2 regions of the Ruminococcus sp. OA3 genome follow, and region 1 is predicted to be linked to the other one. Evidence: predicted binding sites of a transcription regulator. Region 1 holds the regulator's gene; the other holds the start of a gene.

Region 1 (3,423 bases):
AACGGCTGAATGAAGAATACCCGGAAAATGAGTATTATTTCATCATTGGTGCGGACTCGCTGTTTAATTTTGAGACCTGGAAAGAACCAGAAAGAATCTGTGCGGCGGCTAAAATTGTTGTTGCGACGCGGGACCACACAATGGATGAAAAAATAGTTGCTGAGATGAAACGTCTTTCGCAGAAGTACAGCGGCAGTTTTCTGAAGCTGGACAGCCTGAACATTGATGTTTCATCTCAGATGCTGCGCTCATGGATTGAGGAAGAACGTACGATAAAGTATTATGTACCGAACCGGGTAATTGATTATATCTATGAAAACCGGATTTACCGGTAGGTAATAAGAGGTGACATCGTGGCAGAACAAAAGTATGATTTAATAAAGCTGGAAAGAAAATTGAAAAACCATCTGGACCGCCAGCGTTTTCAACATACGACAGGCGTTATGTACACGGCCGTATGTATGGGCATGGTTCACGGCGGAGATCCTGTTAAGCTGCAGCTCGCGGGGCTTTTGCACGACTGTGCAAAGTGTATACCGGATGAAAAAAAACTGCGGTTATGCGGAAAATACGGAATTACGGCATCTCACTATGAGATGACGCATCCATACATGCTGCATGCAAAACTTGGCGCACATCTTGCGAAAAAAAAGTTTGACATCCGAGACCCGGAAGTACTTTCCGCTATTACGTGGCATACTACGGGAAAAGCGGCTATGACGGTACTGGAAAAAATCATTTATATTGCAGATTACATTGAACCCGGGCGATATAAGGCCCCGCGGCTTGATGAAATCCGAAAAATGGCGTTCAGAGATTTGGATGAATGTATGTATATGATACTTCATGACACGCTGGCGTATCTGAAAACAGTTGAAAAAGAAATCGATACTGTTACAGAAAGTGCATATGAGTATTATTGCAATCTGCATAATCAGGGATAAAGGAGAAAATTAAATGACGGGAAAAGATATGGCAAGAACAGCCTGCCTGGCATTGGAAGATAAGAAAGCAGTGGATATCAAAGTGATCGACATTGAACAGGTGTCTACACTTGCTGATTATTTCATTATTGCAAGCGGTACGAACCGCAGTCAGGTTCAGGCACTGGCTGAAAATGTAGAAGAGATGCTGGAGAAAGCCGGAAGTCGTCCGAAACAGATCGAAGGTTACCAGAATGCAAACTGGATTTTAATGGATTACGGTGACCTGGTGATACACATTTTTGATGAGGAAAACCGTTTATTCTATGACCTGGAAAGAATCTGGAGAGACGGAACTTCTGTATCTGTAGCTTCTCTGGAAGATTGATGAAGAGAAGCTGTTTTGTAAAACGAGCATAAAACGAAAACACAGGAACAATGTATGCGGATCCTTCGAAGATGTCCGTTCACTTTGCACCTGTGTTTTTATTTTTTATCAGGATTTCATAAATCTCATCACGCCGACTACTTTTCCAAGGATTTCAAGACCTTCTTCTACGATGATAGGCTCCATATCATCATTCTCAGGCTGCAGGCGGTAATATCCGTTTTCTTTATAAAATGTTTTGACGGTTGCTGAATCGTCGATCAGAGCGACAACCATGTTTCCGTTGTCAGCTGTGTGCTGGCTCTGCACCAGCACGTAATCTCCGTCGAGGATACCTGCGTTAATCATACTTTCACCATGAATTTCCAGAATAAATGCGTCAGATTTCGGCATATGTTCTGCAGGAATCGGAAAATAATTCTCAATATTTTCAACCGCAAGAATAGGTTCACCGGCAGCCACACGCCCTACGACAGGGACATTGACCATTTCACAGCGTGCTGTGTTGAAATTATCGTCCAGAATCTCGATTGCACGTGGTTTGGTAGGGTCTCTGCGGATATAACCGTTCTTTTCCAGTGTTTCCAGATGGGAGTGAACGGAGGATGTTGACTTCAGATTGACGGCCTCGCAGATTTCACGGACCGCAGGCGGAAATCCGCGGTTGATAATCTCACTTTTTATGTAATCGAGGATTTCCTGTTGTTTTTTGCTTATCTTACCATAGGCCATATACACTGCCCTCCATGTTTTTTATTACTTTTATCATAGCATATAAGCTCACATATTGCAAACAGATATTCGGAATGTTTGTTCGAAAAACGCCTTGACAAACATTTGTTCTGGGTAGTATAATAACCATACAGAACAAATGTTTGCGAAAATATGTTCGCATGAACTCGTACAAATGAGGGAGGCCATCACATGAAGAGGAGAAGGCGTACAAGAAACAGAAGAAGAATCCAGTTGACCGTGACAGCGGTATCCTTCCTGATACTAAGTGCGGTACTGATTCAATTCAGCGCAGATAAAATTGGTGCGCAGAGTGATATTTCCAAGATTACTTATAAATATTATACCAGTCACTATGTTGAGCGCGGGGAAAGTCTGTGGAGTATTGCACAGGAGTATATGACAGATGAATATAGATCAGTTGAGGCGTACATTTCTGAAATTCAGGACATCAATGGACTTCACGGGACAAAACTTCAGCAGGGAAGTCATATTTGCGTACCCTATTATTCATTGAAACATAACTGATTTTTCTGTTTATCTCACATTAATAATCCGGACATGGCGCATGGGTTGCATAATAAAATTATGTGAACTTGCAGGCGAGTGTCCGGGTTATCTTTATAAGATAAACTTTAGGATCAAAAAGAATATGACTGGTACCAGCAGAGCCGGAAGCATATTCAGCGTCTTGCAGTCTTTGATTTTAAGGATCCCCAGACCTGACGCGGCAATTAAAAACCCTCCAACGATTGTAACCTCCGCCATAAGGGAATCAGTAAGAAAATTCTGTAGGTATGTGGCACACAGATAGATCAGACCCTGCCAGCAGAATAAAACAGGCGCTGCAAGTGCCATGCCGATTCCGTATGTGGAAGCGAGCACTGTGGAAGTGACAAAATCAAGAGTTGCATTCGTAAAAAGAAACGTGTGATCCCCGTACAGGGCGCTCTGTATTGGACCCAGAATAGAAAGACTGCCAATGCAGTAGAGCAGGATTCCGGTAGAAAGACCCTGGCTGAGTTCGGATTTTCCGAGACGTCCGACCAGCTGGTTGAATTTACCATCGATATTGAGAACCGTACCAGCCAGACAGCCGAGCGCAAGGCTTACGATAAAAAGAACAGGGTAGCTGCTGTCTGACATATTTCCAACAATGGAATTGATACCAAGCCCTACGGCGGCAAGCCCCATGGCATTGTACAGAGCCCCCTGGTATTTTTCGTGGATTCCTTTTTTCAGCGCACTTCCGAGAACACTGCCAAGGAGGATAGTTCCTGTGTTTACGATTGTACCTATCATAGTGATTCCTTTCTTTCGCGTGATATATCTGTCTGTTAAAAGAATAAACCTTCCAGCAAGGGGAGAGTCAACAATGAT
Region 2 (3,423 bases), 1.3 Mb from region 1:
TACGCGTCTTCTATCTTTTGTCCTCTGTCATAATCCACCTGCACTCTTCCTGCAGAAAGATCAGTTTTACTTCCTTCCTGATGCCCTCCCAGACGATCTCACAGCCGTATTCCGTGGAGGGGATTCCGGAATATGACTTTTGTTCACAATATCTGACCCCGATCTCCCGAATCGTCCGGATTATCCCGTCTTCATCCTCCAGTTTGATCATCAGGGGAATCCCCTCCCCTTTTCTGGTAAACCAGCATTTGCAGGCGATGTCCCGCACCTGCCCGCGGATTGCTCCTGCATCCCCCGTCTGTATCTCACTGCCGATTTTAAAAGTCACATTCAAACACCTCACTCTATTTTCAGCCTGCTGTAGTCCACGTTTCTCTTTTCCCGACTGATTCCTCCGCTCATGTGATCAACCGGCGTTTTTAAAAATGCCGCCCTCTTTACCGCATCAATCCCGTATTTTGCCCTGATCAGGTCAACAGTCCGGTCCATCCTTTCTAATTTTCCGTAATCGGTCCTGTCAAACATATCCGCCTGTCTGTATGTCTCTCCATCTCTGATCCTGCTGGTATGGATACCGAGATGCCTGATAGGGTTGCCATTCCAGAGTTCGTCAAAAAGACGGCTTGCGGCAGCATGTATTTCAATGGTAATATCTGTGGCTGACGTTAACGTCATCTGATGTGATGCATAACACAGGCTGCTGTCCTTGATGCCCACACAGATGACTTCTGCTTTGACGCTATGCTTCCTCAGCCTCGCTGAGACAGTCTCTGAGAGGGCAAGCAGAACCATTTTTGCCACAGCTGCGTCTGTCACATCAAAGGCGATCGTGGTAGAATTGCCATATCCCTTATTGGGCGGCGCTTCGGCTTCCACAATCGATATGTCTTTCCCATTCGCAAACTCCCATATCACTTCCCCATGTTTTTTCAGATGGTATCTCAAAACCGCCGGATCTGACCGGGCAAGCTCCCCGATCGTACGAATCCCAAGACTGTGCAGTTTTCTCGCTGTTGCTCTTCCCACAAAGAAAAGCTTCCCTGCCGGCAGCGGCCACATTTTTTGTTTTGCCTCTTCCGGAAACAGAGTATGCACAAGATCAGGTTTCTTCAGTCCGGAAGCCATCTTGGCCAGCAATTTATTTTCTGATATCCCGACATTCACTGTGAAGCCCAGCTCCCGGCAAATCCTGCTGCGTATCTGCTCTGCCGCCTCTTCGGGACTTTCCCACTGTCCTCCTGTGCCCGTCATATCCAGAAACGCTTCGTCAATACTATACTGTTCTACATCCGGAGTATATTCCCGCAAAATCTCCATCAGTGCACAGGAAGCTTTTTCATACAGACTGTAGTTGGGGGGGACAAGCAGCAGCCCTGGACATTTTTGCTTTGCCTCCCATATAGCCTCTCCTGTGTGTATCCCATGCTTTTGAGCCGGTATGGATTTTGCCAGTATGATCCCATGCCTCATGGCTGTATCGCCTGCCACCGCCGACGGAATTTCACGCAGATCCAGTCTGCCCCCCAGATGATGCAGCCGATGGGCGGCTTCCCAGCTGAGAAATGCCGAATTCACATCAATATGAAAAATAAGTCTTTTCATTTTCCCACTCCATTCTCATACTTTCTAACTCGAATATACCAGAACATCTGTTCGTATTCAACCGGTAAAAAATTACAGAAAGACAAAAACAGGAAGGATTGATTGAATCTTTTGCCTCCGGGTGGTATGCTCTATAAGTGGATAATCTGAAAGACACCCTACAAAGTAAAAAGCCTGTAAATACGGGCAGGAGAAGTAAGTTTATGGATTACAAAAAAATAAAAGAAATTATGAAGGACAGGAAGTATACGCTCGAGGAATTATCCGAACTGAGCAAGATTCCTCTGAGTACACTTTCAAAAATAACAAGCGGCATCACACCAAACCCCAGATACGACACGATGGCCGCAATCGCCCAGGCACTGAACTGTTCCCTTGATGAGTTTTCTGAATCCGCCCCCAAGATATCTTACACCTTCAAAAAATACTCTTCAAAATTCGAGGCACTTCCTCCGTACTGGAAAAATTATATCACCTTTAATATTGATCTTGAATATAATCGCCTGATTCATAAAGTGTCAAAAGATAAGATTCTGCTGAAGTGCTTTGAATTTTTCAATCCCGAAGACGGAAGAGTTGAATACAGCATCCGTATTACGCGAAATCTTGTGGTGGACTGTAATTCTCTGACTGTGGAATGTACGTTTGGTGTGATCCTGCACACCAACGAACTTTCCCCCAGTTTTTTCAAAAATTCTATTCTGGGATTTCAGTACGCTGACTGGATTCAACCTAAAAACGGAGAAATATGGTTGTTTCTGCACAATGGATACCTGATCATCGGACGATTTTACCGGAAAAGAAATATGACGCTGCTGAAATCCCTTACAGATACCCAGCATGATCTGGTGATGACCGACCCTGATGCTTATAAACGGATGGGGCGTTATCTTGGAGTTATCCCCTTCCCGGAAAACTTTTCGCCAGGCTGAAGATCTTTAAGAATATTTTCCGACATCTGCAGAAAAAGACGGCTCGTATCCGAACCGTCTTTTTCCATTGTTACCTTTCACTCTTCTTTCTTCTGTATATGCTTATAACGATACAGCTCCCGGCAGCAGTCATCAGTGCAAGACTGCGCATGGGGCTTTTGTCATCTCCGGTCTTTACATCTTTTCTGCCGCTTCTGTAAGCACTGTTTCCGGTGGTTCCCGGTTTCTTCCCGGTCCCGGAATCATCGCCGCCATTGCCCCCGGGAGTATCATCTCCGCCAGGTTTAACAGCAGGAGTCCCTTTCACCGTAATCTCTGCCGTCGCCTGCACGGTTCCGGCCTTTGCAGTGATGACAGCCGTTCCCCCGGAAAGAGCTGTCACAACGCCGTCTTTGTCCACATTGGCGATCTCCGGATGGTCACTTGACCACAGAATCGTCTGGTCAGCGGCATCCGCCGGTTCTGTCACTGCGGTCAGGCTGGCTGTCTCACCCTTATTCATCATCAGCTTGTCAGGCTTTAACGTAATGGTCTCTATCCCCTGTACGGTGATGGTGACCTCACAGCTGGCGGTGACCGTCATATCCGCCTCACTGGCAGCCGTCAGTGTAACCACACCGGGTTTCCGTGCCGTGATCACCGGCACGGCCTCACCGCTTGCACTGGCAGTATGCTCGAGGCGGACACTGTCCACATCACCGCTCACGCTCCAGTTGACCCTTGTGCTGGACGGACTGTCCGCATCCATGAGGCTGGCGGTCAGGCTGACCGTCTGTTCCGGCGCATCTTTTGTCAGAAGCACCGTTTTTTCACTGGCACTCAAACTGATGCCGCTGGGATAGTCCACAGCAAAACCACCGTTTCTGGCAATATTATTTTCCACACATGC

Evidence for each region. The regulator LexA, encoded in region 1, represses DNA repair genes until DNA is damaged. The targets are predictions, from matches to a motif close to CNAACANNTGTTNG.
Region 2: the regulator LexA is predicted to act here: its motif matches at 1,643-1,656, upstream of MCG98_RS07500 (DNA polymerase IV).

What each region holds. Positions count from the first base shown of each region.
Region 1 covers NZ_JAKNTO010000001.1:2,922,944-2,926,366, reverse strand. The annotation lists gene nadD (nicotinate-nucleotide adenylyltransferase) at 1-335, shown strand, start outside; gene yqeK (bis(5'-nucleosyl)-tetraphosphatase (symmetrical) YqeK) at 354-944, shown strand; gene rsfS (ribosome silencing factor) at 958-1,311, shown strand; gene lexA (transcriptional repressor LexA) at 1,420-2,043, opposite strand; gene MCG98_RS13140 (LysM peptidoglycan-binding domain-containing protein) at 2,236-2,571, shown strand; gene MCG98_RS13135 (DUF554 domain-containing protein) at 2,665-3,345, opposite strand.
Region 2 covers NZ_JAKNTO010000001.1:1,659,043-1,662,465, reverse strand. The annotation lists gene MCG98_RS07505 (hypothetical protein) at 11-328, opposite strand; gene MCG98_RS07500 (DNA polymerase IV) at 340-1,602, opposite strand; gene MCG98_RS07495 (helix-turn-helix transcriptional regulator) at 1,806-2,534, shown strand; gene MCG98_RS07490 (chitobiase/beta-hexosaminidase C-terminal domain-containing protein) at 2,605-3,423, opposite strand, start outside.